2 regions of the Bradyrhizobium barranii subsp. barranii genome follow, and region 1 is predicted to be linked to the other one. Evidence: riboswitches for the same ligand, from Rfam matches in the RefSeq annotation. Region 1 holds a riboswitch; the other holds the start of a gene.
What was found. Region 1 has a riboswitch for cobalamin ahead of J4G43_RS28765 (hypothetical protein). Riboswitches for the same ligand answer to the same signal wherever they lie in the genome.
Positions count from the first base shown of each region.

Region 2: linked by a shared signal. The riboswitch ahead of J4G43_RS18765 (DUF1636 family protein) and the one ahead of J4G43_RS28765 (hypothetical protein) in region 1 are both predicted to bind cobalamin.

Region 1 covers NZ_CP086136.1:5,948,225-5,955,934, reverse strand. Annotated here, with positions in the region: gene J4G43_RS28790 (adenylate/guanylate cyclase domain-containing protein) at 258-1,994, shown strand; gene J4G43_RS28785 (hypothetical protein) at 2,121-2,297, shown strand; gene J4G43_RS28780 (hypothetical protein) at 2,450-2,662, shown strand; gene J4G43_RS28775 (hypothetical protein) at 2,765-3,022, shown strand; gene J4G43_RS28770 (hypothetical protein) at 3,152-3,373, shown strand; cobalamin riboswitch at 3,449-3,662, shown strand; gene J4G43_RS28765 (hypothetical protein) at 3,777-4,277, shown strand; partial or broken gene J4G43_RS55145 (hypothetical protein) at 4,241-4,360, shown strand; gene J4G43_RS28755 (TonB-dependent receptor plug domain-containing protein) at 5,193-5,672, shown strand; one part of gene J4G43_RS28750 (IS3-like element ISRj2 family transposase) at 5,776-6,653, opposite strand; one part of gene J4G43_RS28750 (IS3-like element ISRj2 family transposase) at 6,653-6,905, opposite strand; gene J4G43_RS28745 (TonB-dependent receptor) at 7,025-7,261, shown strand; gene J4G43_RS28740 (DUF6925 family protein) at 7,279-7,710, shown strand, end outside.
Region 2 covers NZ_CP086136.1:3,974,958-3,982,667, forward strand. Annotated here, with positions in the region: gene J4G43_RS18755 (cobyric acid synthase) at 1-1,183, opposite strand, end outside; gene cobO (cob(I)yrinic acid a,c-diamide adenosyltransferase) at 1,191-1,826, opposite strand; cobalamin riboswitch at 1,867-2,088, shown strand; gene J4G43_RS18765 (DUF1636 family protein) at 2,185-2,559, shown strand; gene cobW (cobalamin biosynthesis protein CobW) at 2,556-3,605, shown strand; gene cobN (cobaltochelatase subunit CobN) at 3,605-6,853, shown strand; gene cobG (precorrin-3B synthase) at 6,850-7,710, shown strand, end outside.

The sequences.
Region 1 (7,710 bases):
CGACACCCAAAACGATGCCACGACATCGTTTCGCAGTCCTCACGCTCCTTCAACAATGCGGCAAAATACCGATGGGAACTCGGGAACTTCCGAAATGGCGGAAAGGTAATGCCTTCAACCTTTGTTAACGAATGGGGCTCGCGCGACGGTTGCGCGCGGTCAGGGGCGTCGCGAGGGCCAGATTGCGCGTGTTCCCGCCGCCAAAACCGGTGTATTGAGTTCCCAACCGGTCCTTTCAGCTCTTACCCCCACCGCTCATGCCACTTTTCAACCAGTCGATCAGGCGCAAGATCGTCGGGATAGCCCTCGGATTGATCGTCCTGATGCTGGTCACCGCGATTCTTTCGATGGTGATGTCGAGCCAGGTCGGCGTCCTGCTCGACGAGCTGACCGATCGCTACATTCCGGCCTACGGCCATCTGGCGCGCGCCAACATCCGCTCGCTGGAGCGCTCGGTGGCGCTGCGGCGGATGGTCATGATGAAGATGCAGGCACCCTCGGAGGAGGAGGCCTATGCGGCGCGCCTGCGCGAATTCGAGGAGGCCGATCGGAAGATCGACGAGGAAGCCGAGGCCGCGCGCACGCACATCAACGCGATCATCGACGACAAGAGGACGCCTTCCGACAATGCCGGGCTGGCGCGGATCGAGACCCGCATCGAAACCACTCTCACCGAGCTGCGTCACGACATGAATGAGGACCACGCAAAACTCCTCAAGCAGGTCGAAGGCAAGCAGATGACGGAGGCGCGCGGGACCCTGGAGCATCTCGACACCATACGCGACCAGTTCAACCAGAAGATCGACGCGATCCGCGCCGACATGCTGAAGCAGGTCTTCGCCAGTACGGCGACAGTGATCGGTCGCCAGCGCCAGGCGATGATCATTTCGGGCATCGTCACCATCCTCGCGGCGGTGGTCGGATTTGCTTTCGCGCTCCTCGTCTCCAGTGGCATCACGCGACCGGTGCGGCTGTTGCTCGCCGGCACCCGCGAGGTCGAGGCGGGGCGCTTCGACAAGACCATCACGGTCTCGACCCAGGACGAGATCGGCGAGCTCGCCGCCGCTTTCAATCGCATGATCGAGCAGTTGCGGCACAACGAGCGCATCCGCGAGACCTTTGGCCGCTATATCGATCCCAAGGTGGCGCAGGGGCTGATCGACCGGCCCGAGGTTGCCATCGACGGCCAGCGCCGGGTGATGACCATCATGTTCTCCGACATGAGCGGCTTCACCTCGATGAGCGAGGGCATGACCCCGCGTGGCCTCGTCAAGGTGATGAACCACTATTTCACGGTGATGTCCGCGCCGATCCGGGGCCATCGCGGCGTCATCGACAAATATATCGGCGATGCCATCATGGCCTATTGGGGCCCTCCCTTCATTGAGGAGGACGAGCCGGCGCTGTTCGCCTGCTACGCCGCCATCGACATGGCCGATGAGGTGCCGGCGTTGCAGAAGCAATTGCCTGACCTGCTCGGTATCCGCGCCATGCCAGGCCCTTGCGATCTGCGCATCGGGATTGCCACCGGCGAGGTCCTGACCGGCAGCATCGGCTCCGAGCTGATGATGAGCTTCACCGTGATGGGCGATGCCGTGAACCTCGCTTCGCGGCTCGAACTGGTCAACAAGATCTACGGCACGCGGATCCTGATCGCGCAGGCGACGGCGGACGCGATCGGCTCGAACCTCGAGCTGCGCGAGATCGATCGTCTGGCGGTGGCCGGCCAAAGCGCATCGCAGGCCATTTTCGAGGTGATGAGCAAGGCGCACGGGCTCAGCGTCCCGCAGGAGAGCTTGCGCGCGCGCTACGCCGAAGGCCTCGCCGCCTACCGCGCGCAGCGCTTCGACGAGGCTCGCGCCGCGTTCAATGCAGCGCTCGAAGCGGTGCCCGGCGACGGCCCCTCGCGCACGCTGCTCGGCCGCATCGCGCAGTTCGAGGCCAATCCGCCGGACGCAGCTTGGGATGGTGCCTGGCGGCTGGAGCAGAAATAGCCGTTCTTGCTGGGCTTGCACCGCCCTTGCTGGAAAAAACGTTTCTACTCGATAACGATGTTCGCCGTGACCTATTTCTCAGGCTTAGGTTTGACGTCCCTTGTGGCGTTTGATGGGGACACGCCGATGACAGAACTTCATGACAGGCTGGAACGGTTCGAGACGCTCACCGCCGAATGCGAGCTGATTGCCAAGCTCGCCACCGACAGCACCAAGCGCGAGTTCTATCTGAGACTCTCGGAGCAGTATCGTCAGCTGGCGGTGGATATGCGGAAGGCGATCGCGACCAAGGCCGCGGCCTGACGCCGCCTGCAATCCGTTCTTAATGTTTGGCGCGCCTCCTTTGAGGATGCGAGCGTCGCGATCATGATTGCTCGCATTGGGAATGCCGAGGTCCGTTGCGGTGCAGCGCATCTCGCTGACGTCGCTTTGCCGCTCCTCACCAGGGCAATCCCATGCGCCTTCTCGCAGTCCTCATCTTCGCGCTCATGACGGCCGCCTGCAATCAGGAGCAGGACATCACCGGCTCGACCCCGGTCTGTGCGATGCGGAACTACAGCTCCTACAATCCCCGCGACATGAACCAGTGCGTTGCCGCCTGCAAGGCGTGCGACCACGGCAACACCGTCACCTGCACCACGTCATGCACCCTCAAGGGTGCCCACTGAGCGGCGGCGCTGGCTGGAGCTAGCGCTGAGGGTGCTCGGGCACCGGAACGATTCACATGGGTTAGTCATTGAAGGGGCAGGCAGGACGCGGAGTCCTATGGAATGGGTATGCTCGATCCCGGTCGGTTCCTGGTGTCGTGCTCGCATTGCGATGCATGGCCGATGGCGGCCAACGTCAAACGTTCGAGCTGGTCGGCGTCGCCGCACGAGGTCCGCTTCGTATGCCCGCGCTGTCGCCGCGAGGAGACAGCCATCATCTCGGCCTCCGGTGAGCTGACCCCGATCCGGCGCATCGACGCCCCGCTGCGCGATGTCACCGCGGCTTGGGCTCAGGCCCAGCGGCCAAGAGGGCGGGCGTAACCCGCCCGTCACAGGACCAAGAGATCGGGCGCAGTCAGCTCTGCGCAACACCTTGCGCGGTCCGTTTTTGGAACCCGGCCTACGCCGACGCGTTTCCGCTCCGACATCAACGCACCGAGGCCCTGCGAAATGATCAGCGAGTATTTCGACACCCGCACCCGGATCAACATGAAGCTGGCGCTGGATCGGGTCTGCCGCAATCGCCCGGTCGGAGAGGACCATTGCTTTCGCAGGTCCGTTGCCGAGAACATCATCCGCTGCGCGCTCACGGGCCGCACCGGCATCGGCCAGCTCGTCGATGCCGGCGAGCGGGCGGTGATCAGGACGCGTTCGGAGCGGGAGCCGGCCTGATTGCGCCGGCTCAATCTCCGGTGCGGTGCTTTGCCCGTCATGCAACCGGCCGATTGACTCTCCGCTTGCCCGCCCCGTAGATTGGCCGGTGACGGTTCTCCTCACGGAGATCAAAAGGGAACGTGGTGCGAGGTTTTCCCGATACCGGGATATTCTCAACGCCACGGCTGCCCCCGCAACTGTAAGCGGTGAATCTTTCGTCATATGCCACTGGGAATCTCGGTCCTGGGAAGGCGACGTAAGGTAACGACCCGCGAGCCAGGAGACCTGCCGTCAGCCGTGGTCACACGCGAAGATGTCGGTCGGGGAGTACAGACATTAGCTTCACCGAAGCAATCGAACGCTCCGCCGTGAAACCTCGTTCGCTGTGACGTGCCACTGACGTCATACCGAGGTTACAAGAGTGTCCCGTATTGTCTTTGCCGCCAGGCGCTTCCGCGCCGGCGTTGTCGCGTTCGTTTCCCTGTATTCGCTCGATCTGACCATGGCCCAGGCCCAGCAGTCGGCATCGCCCGATCTGCTGCCGCCGGTCGAGGTCGCGCCGACCGAGCGTGCGGCCAAGCCGCAAGTCGTGCGGCTTGCGCCGGACAAGCCCGAGCGGCAGCGCGTCGCTCGGCTGCCGAAACCCGGGCTGGTGCCGGCCTCGCCCCCGGTTGCCGGGGTATCCGCGGCCAACCTGTTTCCGACGGTCGTCGTCAGTCCGACGGGCGTTGTCACTCCGACCAATCTGGTTGCGAGCTCGGTGACGGTTCTGACCGCCAGAGACATGGAGCGCGATCAGCGCCGGACCGCATCCGATGCGCTGAGCGCGGTTCCTGGCCTCAACCTCGTGCAGCCGGCGGCCCCGGCGGACAGACGTCGATCTTCATGCGCGGAACGAATTCCAACCACACCAAGGTCCTGATCGACGGCATCGACGTCAGCGATCCCAGCAACCCGAACCGTTCGTTTGATTTCGGCCAGTTGCTCACCTCCGACATTCAGCAGATCGAAGTCCTGCGCGGTCCGCAGGGCGGTCTCTACGGCGCAGACGCGCTGGGGGGCGTGATCTCCATCGTGACGAAGAAGGGTGACGGTCCCGCCCGCGCGACCGGCTCGGTCGAGGGAGGCTCGTTCGGAACGTTCAACCAGACCGCAGGTCTGAGCGGTTCACAGGACCACTTCAACTATGCCTTCAACGTCGCGCATTTCCACGCGAACGACGTGCCGGTGACACCGGTCGAATTGCTGCCGCCGGGGCAGAAGGCGATCGGCAACTATTACGACAACATGACCTATTCGACGAAGCTTGGCGCCGAATTGAGCGAAAACCTGACGCTCAACGGCGTGGCGCGGTACACCGACGCCACCCTGCGCTTTACCGGAGACACCTTCGATCCCGTCACATCCGCGAGCTTTCCCGCGGCCGCGCAAAGCACGCAGACGGTGCACCAGCTCTTCACGCGCGGGGAGGCGGTCTGGTCCGCTCTCGACGACCGGATGAAAAGCTATTTCGGCGTCAACTACACCAATCACTGGAACTACAACATCTCGCCCGGCGACGTGATGCCCACGATCACGACCGGCGATCGCGTCAAGTATGATTGGCACACCACGACCCAGCTCGCGCCCAACAACAATGTCATCATTGGCGCGGAACATGAGACCGAAACACTGCAAACGGCGACGGTCTCGGCGCAAAACGTCAACAAGGCCGGATATATGGAGCTGCAGTCCCAGTTCCGGGATCGCATCTTCTTCACGGCCAACGTCCGGCAGGACGACAACGAGCGGTTTGGAGAGCATCCGACCTTTCGTCTGGCGTCTGCCGTGATCGTGCCTGGTCACGGATACGAAGTTCAAGGGAAGCTACGGCACGGGGTTCAAGGCGCCAACGCTCAACCAGCTTTACGTCAGCTTTCCCGCGTTCTTCTTCTTTGCAAATCCCAACCTCAAGCCCGAGGAAAGCGTCGGATACGACGCCGGCTTCGAGCAACCCTTGTTTGGCGATCGCGTTCGCTTCGGGTCGACCTACTTCCGCAACAACATCACGGACCTGATCCAGAGCACGTTCGATCCCCTGACATTCACGAGCACCAACACCAATATCGGCAAGGCGATCACGGAGGGCACGGAGAGCTTCGTCGCGGCTGCGATCACCGACCGGCTTCGCGTTCGTGCCGACTACACTTTTACCCGCGCGGTCGATGCGACGGCAGGACTGGAGCTCCTGAGGCGTCCGAAGGAGAAGTGGAGCGCAAATGTCATCTGGAATCCAGAGCTGGCCCCGGTTGTTTGGACAGCGCCCCGCTGGATTTAAGTGGATTCCTGCCGGGTTATGCTGAACGCGGGGCTTTACGGTTTTGTCGTTGCGTCGGGAGGGCGTAGCCCGACCAGAGCGACGACAAAACCGTCGGCGACGGTCATGCGGCCATCACCATAGCTTGCGTGCCGAAGTAAGCCTCGTCGGGCGTGCGCCCGTCAAGGCTCGAGTGAGGGCGTCCCTGATTGTAGAAGGCCAGATACTTGGCAATTGACGCTCGCGCCTCGGACACGCTGTCGTAGGCGCGGAGATATACTTCTTCGTATTTGACCGTGCGCCAGAGCCGCTCGACAAACACGTTGTCGCGCCAGGCGCCCTTGCCGTCCATGCTGATGGCGATCTTCGCGTCCAGCAGCACATCGGTGAACTCGAGGCTGGTGAACTGGCTGCCCTGATCCGTGTTGAAAATCTCGGGCCTGCCGTGCTTCGCCAACGCCTCCTGGACCGCTTCGACGCAGAAGGCCGCCTCCATTGTGATCGAGACGCGATGGGCCAGGACCCGTCGGCTGAACACATCGACGACCGCCGCGAGATAGACGAAGCCACGCCGCATCGGAATGTAGGTGATGTCCATTGCCCACGCATGGTCGGGCCGCTCGATCTTCAATCCGCGCAACAGGTACGGGTAGATCTTGTGACCCGGAGCCGGCTTGCTCGTGTTCGGGCGACGATAGACCGCCTCGATCCCCATGCGCTTCATCAGCGTCGCGATGTGGCGGCGACCGGCGTATACGCCCTCCCGCCGCAGCAACGATCGCAGCATACGCGCTCCCGCGAAGGGATAATCGAGATGCAGCTCATCGAGCCGACGCATCAAGGCAAGGTCCTCGGCCGAAACTGGCCGAGGTTCATAGTAGACCGTGCTGCGAGCCAGCTTCAGGACCTTCGCCTGGCGCACGATAGAAAGATCATGATCGCGGTCGATCATCGCTTTGCGCTCAGCAGGCCCGCCTTGGTGAGCGCGCCGGACAAAAAATCGTTTTCCAACGCCAGCTCGCCGATCTTGGCATGTAACGCCTTCAAATCGACCGGCGTCTCGGCCGATGTCTTGTCATGCCCAAACACGCCGGCGGCGCCTTCCAGGAGCTGGTTTTTCCAGATCGTGATCTGGTTCGGATGAACATCAAACAGTTGCGCCAGCTCCGCCAGTGTCTTGTCGCCTTTGACCGCAGCCAAAGCAACCTTCGCCTTGAATGCCGGAGAATGCGTCCGGCGGCTCTTCTTCGTCATCTTCGCTCCTGATTCGCAGCAAGAATCCTCGCCGCTGTCAGGCAGAAAATCCACTCAAGCTACTGTCCGAATTTGCGGGGCCAGCTCTTCCGATCGATCCGCTGACACTTTCCGCAACCGTGTTGCACGTCGGGAGTTTCGTCGATGGTAACCGCGACTTCAGCATTCTGCGTCTGCTGGCTCCGGCCTACACTGTCGTCAACGTCGCAGCCGAATATCTGGTCACCGACCAGGTGAAGGTGTTCGGCCGGGTCGATAATCTCGCCAATGTGCACTATCAAAATCCGACTGGCTTTCTGCAGCCGGGACTGGGCGTCTATGGCGGCATTCGCCTGGCGAATTACGACGCCAGATAGCGAGAGAGAGAAGCCTCATGACGACGGCCGATCCGCTCATGGACCTGATCGCAAGCCAGCTTGCCGACGCTGAGGCCGGCTGGAGCGTCGGCACGTTCGGTGCCATTGCCGAGTTCACACGCGAGCCCGGTGAGGCCTTCGATATGGAGCAGTCGCGCAACGGGATCAGCGTCGTGACGCAGAAGGGTGGGATGCGCGTTGTCTCCCACCCGGATCTGCGCCTGATCGCGTCGGAATCGCCGACCACGGATAGCTGGAGCCACCGCATCGCGCTGTGCCTTCCGCATGAAGCCAGCGCCATGAGTGGTCGTACCGTGCTGACCGAGCTCGGTCCGGATATCGAGGCGCTCCTGACGAGGGATCGCAGCGGCATCCTGTTCGACCTTGGTCTCGGAACGTTGCAGATCGACGCCTGCATCCGCGTCAGCGATGCCGATGCCGTCGCCGCG
Region 2 (7,710 bases), 2.0 Mb from region 1:
GGCCGATGTGGATTTCGTAGGCGTCGATAGGCTGGTCCGTGGCGGCATGGACAGCCGCGACGCGCGTCAGCGTCTTCTGCGGGCTCATCATTGTCGCGACGTCCAGAAGTCCGAGGCCCGGCGTGTCGCCGGCGGGACCTTCGATGCCGTCAGGGTCGGCGACGCTGCGTCCGAGCATCTGATAACCGCCGCAGAGGCCAAGCACATGGCCGCCGCGGCGACGATGCGCCAGGAGATCGATGTCCCAGCCCTGCGCGCGCAGAAAGGCGAGATCGCCGCGGGTGGATTTCGAGCCGGGGATGATGACGAGCCTGATATCGCCGGGGATAGCTTCGCCCGGCCGCACCATGACGAGATCGACGCCAGGCTCGAGCTTCAACGGATCGAGATCATCGAAATTGGCGATCCGCGACAGCGCGAGGCAGGCGATCTTGCATTGGCCCGGCTTGCGCGCATCACTCAGGCCCAGCGCGTCCTCGGCCGGCAGCTCGCCGGCGCGCGCGAACCAGGGCAGCACGCCAAGGCCGCGCCACGCGGTCTTCTGCTCGATCAGCTTGTAGCCGTCGTCGAACAGCGAGGGGTCGCCGCGGAACTTGTTGATGACGAAACCCTGGATCATCGCGGCATCGTCGGGGTCGATCACCGTCTTGATGCCGACGAGCTGGGCGATGACGCCGCCGCGGTCGATGTCGCCGACTAGCACGACGGGCACGTCGGCTTTGCGTGCAAAGCCCATATTGGCGATGTCGGCCTTGCGCAGGTTGACCTCGGCCGGGCTGCCGGCGCCTTCGACCAGCACCAGATCGGCGCGCGCCTTCAGCCGCTCGAAACTCTCCAGCACCGCGCCCATCAACGACGGCTTCATCGCCGCATATTCACGCGCCCGCGCGGTCGCGATGCGCTTTCCCTGCACGATCACCTGCGCGCCGACGTCGGTCTCGGGCTTCAGCAGCACCGGGTTCATGTCGGTGTGCGGCTCGACGCCGGCGGCCAGCGCCTGCAGCGCCTGGGCGCGACCGATCTCGCCGCCGTCGACGGTCACGGCCGCGTTGTTCGACATGTTCTGCGGCTTGAAGGGCAGCACGCGCACGCCGCGCCGCGTGAAGGCGCGGGCGAGGCCGGCGACGACGAGCGACTTGCCTACGTCCGAGCCGGCTCCCTGAATCATTAAAGCCCGCGCCATGGCGTCGTCAGAACTCGACGCCGGCTTGCGCCTTGATGCCGGAGCGGAAGGGGTGCTTGACCAGCGTCATCTCGGTGACGAGGTCGGCGATCTCGATCAGCTCGTCCTTGGCGTTGCGCCCGGTGAGCACGACATGCGTCATCGGCGGCTTGTGCGTTTTCAGGAAGTCGACGACCTCGGCGATGTCGAGATAGTCGTAGCGCAGCGCGATGTTGATCTCGTCGAGCACGACCATGCGCAGACTGGAGTCTGATATCAGCTCCTTGGCCTTCGCCCAGCCGGCCTGTGCTGCGGCGATGTCGCGGGCGCGGTCCTGCGTCTCCCAGGTGAAACCTTCGCCCATCGCATGGAACTGGCAGAGCTCGCCGAAATGGCCGGTGAGCAGGCGCCGCTCGCCGGTGTCCCAGGCGCCCTTGATGAACTGCACGACCGCGCAAGGGAAGCCATGGGCGACACAGCGGACGATCATGCCGAAAGCGGAGGAGGACTTGCCCTTGCCGGCGCCGGTGTGGACGATGATGAGGCCCTTCTCGCCGCTCTTGGTCGCCATGATCTTGTCGCGGGCGACCTTGATTTTCGCCATTTTCGCGGCGTGGCGGGCGTCGGTTTCCTCGGCCGTTTGGGTATCCGGTTCAGGCGTCATCTGACAGGGTCCTTCGGCTTGACAAGAGGCGGCCGGGGGCAAATGGTGGCCCGGCGTTGGTTCCTGTCCTATGACAGGCGAAGAGGGAATGCGATAGGGTCCGAATCGACAAGATTCGGCTCCAAACTGCAGCCGCCCCCGCGACCGTGACCGGAGAGATGCCCGAAGCCACTGATCCCCCGGGGGATCGGGAAGGCGGGGATCGAAGGGCCAAAAGCCCTGCTCCGCAAGCCGGGAGACCTGCCAGCGCGGACGAGTTTTGGACCGGCGGACGGGGTGTTCCGCGACGGGGAAACGGACCTTCGGGGGAATGGTCCGTGTGCCTCTTCGCCTCCCGCTGTTTATCCTGGAAGAGGCGATGACCGTCACACTTCACGTCTGTATTACCTGCCGTGCCGGCCAGACGCTCGACGAGGGTGAGACGACGCCCGGCAAGCGCCTGCATGGTGCGATCCTCGACGCCGGCGTGCCCGAGGGCGTCAATGTGGTTCCCGTTGAATGCCTGTCGGCATGCAGCCAGGGTTGCTCGGTTGCGCTCAGCGCGCCCGGCCGCTGGTCCTATGTCTATGGCCGTCTGTCAGAGGCCCATGCGAGGGACGTGGTCGCGGGTGCTGCGGCCTATGCCGCCGCGCCCGATGGCCTCGTGCCCTGGCGCAGCCGTCCCGAAATCTTCCGCAAGCAGTCGCTTGCCCGCATTCCCCCCATTGCCGTGTTGCCGGAGGCCGCCGAATGAACTCGCTCGCAAAAGTCCCTGTGACGGTGGTCACGGGTTTTCTCGGCTCCGGCAAGACGACGCTGATCCAGTATCTCCTCGCAAACCCTGACGGCAAGAAGCTCGCCGTGCTGGTCAACGAGTTCGGCAGCGAGGGTGTCGACGGCGAGATCCTGAAATCCTGTGCCGATGCGAATTGCCCGGAGGAGAACATTGTCGAACTCGCCAATGGCTGCATCTGCTGCACCGTTGCGGACGATTTCATTCCGACCATGGAAAAGCTTTTGGCGCGGCCGGTGCGGCCCGATCACATCCTGATCGAGACTTCTGGCCTGTCGCTGCCGAAGCCGCTGTTGAAGGCGTTCGACTGGCCGGAGATCCGTTCGCGCATCACGGTCGATGGCGTGATTGCGCTGGCCGATGCCGAGGCTGTCGCCGCGGGCCGTTTTGCGCCGGACCCGGCTGCGGTGGAAGCGCAGCGCGCGGCGGATGGAAATCTCGATCACGAGACGCCGCTGTCGGAAGTGTTCGAGGACCAGATCGCCTGCGCCGACATCGTGTTGCTGACCAAGGCCGATCTTGCGGGGGCCGCAGGGATCGAAGCCGCCAAGGCCGCCATCACCGCCGAGATGTCGCGCCGCGTGCCGATGCTATCCGTCACCGATGGCGCGATCGATGCGCGCGTCATCCTCGGCCTAGGCGCCGCCGCAGAGAACGATCTCGCCGCGCGCCCCTCGCATCACGACGGCGAGGAGGATCACGAGCACGACGATTTCGCCTCCGTCGTGATCGATCTTCCTGAAATCAGCGACATCGACGCACTGGTCGCGTCGGTGCAGCGTCTTTCGCGCGAGCAGAACGTGCTGCGCGTCAAAGGCTATATCGCGGTCGCGGGCAAGCCGATGCGCCTTCTGCTGCAAGCGGTCGGCGAGCGCGTGCGCCACCAGTTCGACAAGCCCTGGGGCGCAGCTCTCAGGCAGTCGAAGCTCGTTGTGATCGGCGAGCACGGCGATATCGACGAGGCCGCGATCAAGGTCGGACTTGGGCTTTCAGGATCTGGTATCTGATGCACGTCGTCTTCCGCGAGAGCCGCGGTCTCGAGGAGACCGCGACGCCAAGGGACATCGGCCAGGACCCGGCCGATCTCGTGGTGCTCTCGTACTCGGATTCCGACCTTGCCGCGTTCGCGGCCGGCTGGCGGCGCGGCCGCAACAGCCTGCCGTCGCTGCGGCTCGCCAATCTCGCGGAGCTGCGGCATCCGTTGTCGGTCGACACCTATATCGAGCGCACGCTGTCGCAGGCGCGCGGCATCCTGGTGCGCCTGATCGGCGGTGAATCCTATTGGCCGTACGGGCTCGCGGCCCTGCAGCAGCTGGCGAAGGACCGCAATATCGTGCTGGCCGTGCTGCCGGCCGACGGCCGCGACGACACGCGGCTCGATGCCTACTCGACCCTGCCGGTTTCGACGCTGCGCCGGCTCAAGGTGCTCTGTGACACCGGCGGTCCTGTTGCAGCCCAGGCCGCGATCGCGCAGCTCGCGTTGGCCTCGGGCCTTTACGCAGGCCCGGTCGTCGGCGAGATGAACCTGCCTGAGATGGGCTTTTACGATCCCGCGCGTGGTGTCATTGCTGCGCCGATGGCAGGCGAGGGAAAGCCGCTCGCGCTCGTGACCTTCTATCGTTCCTATCTCACCGCCGCGGATACCGGGCCGGTCGACGCCCTGATCGCGGCGCTGCGCGAGCGCGGCTTTGACGCGTATGGCGTGTTCGTCACCTCGCTGAAGGCTCCGGGCGTTGCGGATTGGCTGCGGACGTATTTCGCGACGAATCCTCCCGCCGCGATCGTCAACGCGACGGCGTTCTCGGCGATGGGCGACGACGGCACGACACCGTTCGATGCTGCATCGTGTCCCGTCTTCCAGGTCGCGCTCTCATCGGCACGGCGCGAGGACTGGGCGGAGTCGCTGCGCGGCCTGTCGCCCGGCGATCTCGCGATGCATGTGGTGCTGCCGGAGGTCGACGGCCGCCTGTTCGCGGGCGTGGTGAGTTTCAAATCGGCCGCGGAGCGTGATCCCGATCTGCAATTTTCGCATCTGGCGCACCGGCCCGATGAGGAGCGCGTCAAGGCCGTCGCCGCGCGCGTTGCGGCCTGGCGGCGCCTCGCGGACACGCCAGCCGCCGAGAAGCGGGTGGCGCTCGTGCTCTCGAACTACCCGGGCCGTCCACATCAGATCGCGCATGCGGTTGGTCTCGATGCGCTTGCGTCGGTCGAGGCATTGCTGTCTGACCTGACAGAGGCCGGCTTCGATGTTGTGCCGGTCTCCGCACTTGGCGAAACGTTGCTGAAGCAGCGACTGACCTGGAACGTCGCCGATTACCGCGCCGCGCTCTCGCGTCTCCCGCAAGCATTAAAGGATGATCTTGCGCAGGCCTGGGGCGCGCCGGCGGATGACCCGAGTTGTCGCGACGGTGCATTTCAATTCGCGGCCATCGCAAGTGGCCAATCGATCATCGCGGTTCAGCCCGAGCGCGGCGATGCGACGACGCGCGATGCCGACTATCACGATCTCGCCCGCACGCCGCGCCATGCCTATGTCGCGTTCTATCTTTGGCTCCGCGGGCAGGCCATCGATGCCGTCGTGCACATGGGCGCGCATGGCACGCTGGAATGGCTGCCCGGAAAATCCGTGGCGCTGTCGTCCGCGTGCTGGCCGGAAGCCCTGATCGGCGATCTGCCGGTCATCTATCCCTTCATCGTCAACGATCCCGGCGAGGCCGCGCAGGCCAAGCGGCGCTTGGGTGCCGTCACCATCGGCCATCTGCCGCCGCCGCTCGAACAATCCGCGGTGCCGGAAGGCCTCCGTCGGCTCGAACGTCTCCTGGACGAATATTCGACCGCCGATGGTCTCGACCCCGCCCGACGTCAGCGTCTGATCGCCGCGATTCGCGACGAAGCGCGTGCGGCAGGGCTCGAAGACGATCTTGGTCTCGATGCATCGGCTGCACCGGCGGAAGCGATCCCGCGGATCGATCGCTTCGTCTGCGATCTCAAGGAGAGCCAGTTCGGCGACGGCTTGCACGTGTTCGGCCGCGGCGTCTGCGCCGATGCGGAGCGCGATGCGTTGCGTTCCTCCCTCGCGGGGCAGCGCGTTGCGCCGGGGCCGTCGGGCTCGCCGTATCGCGGACGCCAGGACGTTCTGCCCACGGGGCGCAATCTCTTTGCCGTCGATCCGCGCGCGGTGCCGACGCCGTCGGCGCATGCGCAAGGCATCAGGCTCGCGGAAGAGCTGCTGCGTCGCCATTTGCAGGATCACGGCGACTGGCCGAAAGGCCTCGTGGTCGATCTCTGGGGCTCGGCGACGATGCGGACCGCCGGCGAGGAGTTCGCCATGGCGCTGCATCTCGCCGGCCTTGCGCCGCGCTGGGACCACGCCTCAGGCCGCGTCAACGGCTACGACATCATCGCACCGGCCGAGCTCGGCCGCCCCCGTATCGACGTCACGCTGCGCGTGTCGGGCCTGTTCCGCGATGTCTTCTCCGGCCTTGCGCAATTGTTCGAGGCCGCCGCCGAGGCGCTCGCGTCGCGCGAGGAGGAGGGCGACGAGAATCCCTATCGCCACCGCGCCTCGCGCGTGTTCGCGCCGCGCCCCGGCCAATACGGCGTGGGTCTGTCCGCGATCCCCGATGCCTTTACGGCCGAGACGCGTGATGCCGCCGGCGAAGCCTGGCTGTCGGCATCGTCCTGGGCGTTCTCCGCGGACGGTGCGATGCAGCCGGATCGGGCCGGCATCGAGACGCGGCTCGCATCCGCCGATGCTTTCGTGCACGTCCAGGATCTGCCGGAGACCGATCTTCTGCTTGCCGCCGACTATGCCGCACATGAAGCCGGCATCGCGGCGGCTGCAGCGCATCTCGGTGCGGCAGGACCATCGCTCTATCACCTCGATACGACGCGGCCCGAGCAGCCGCACGCGCGGACGCTGACCGAGGAAATCTCCCGTGTCGTCCGTGCACGCGCGGCCAATCCGGCCTGGATCGCCGGCATGATGCGACACGGTTTTCGCGGTGCCGCCGAGATCACCGCGACGCTGGAGCACATGGCCGCCTTCGCGCATCTGGCCGGCGCCGTACCGCCGCATCTGTTCGATCTCTACTACGATGCGACGCTCGGCGACGCCGATGTCCGCACCTTCATGGCCCGCGAGAATCCGGCGGCGCTCGCCGCGATGGAGACCTGCTTCACACGCCTGCACGAAGCCTCGCTCTGGCGAACGCGCCGCAATTCGATCGCGGCTGCGCTGAAGGAGGCTTCATGAGTGCGGCCGCGATCAAGGGCTGGTGTCCCGGCGCGTTGCGCCCGATGCAATCGGGCGACGGGCTCGTGGTTCGCGTGCGCCCGTTCGGCGGAAGGCTTGAAGCCGCGCAAGTCGCCGGCCTTGCCGAGCTCGCCGAACGCTACGGCAATGGTCTCATCGATGTGACGAGCCGTGCCAACCTCCAGATCAGAGGCGTCAGCGAGCAGGGCCATCGCCGGCTGCTCGATGGACTCGCGTTGCTGCGGCTGCTCGACCCCGATACCGACATCGAAGCCCGGCGCAACATTTTGGTGACGCCGTTCTGGAACAGCGGTGACGAGACGCAGGCGCTCGCCGCGGAGCTTGAAGAAGCGCTCGCCGACAGCACGCTCGAACTCCCCACAAAATTCGGCTTCGCCATCGACGATGGAAAGTCGCGCGTACTCGCCGGCGATTCCGCCGATGTGCGCATCGAACGCGATCGCGACGGCCGGCTCCTGGTGCGGGCCGATGGCGCAAGGCTTGGCCGCTCGGTCGCGCGCGGAGAGGCCGTGAGCACGGCGCTCGCGCTCGCGAACTGGTTCATCTCGTCCGGCGGCGCGAAGGGCGGGCGAGGGCGCATGGCAGCCCATATCGCGGCCGGCGCAGAATTGCCTCAGTCGTTGAGCGGCGAAACCGAGCCTGCTCCGGTCATGGCCGCGTCACGACCCGGGCATTATCCGCATGGCGCCCTGGTCGGCGTCGCGTTCGGGCAGATGCTGCACACGACGCTCCATCAATTTTCCGGCTGTGGACATGCGCTGCGCATGACGCCATGGCGAATGGTGCTGAGCGAGGGCAAGCGCGAGATGCCGAGCGGGGCAGGCCTCATCACCGAG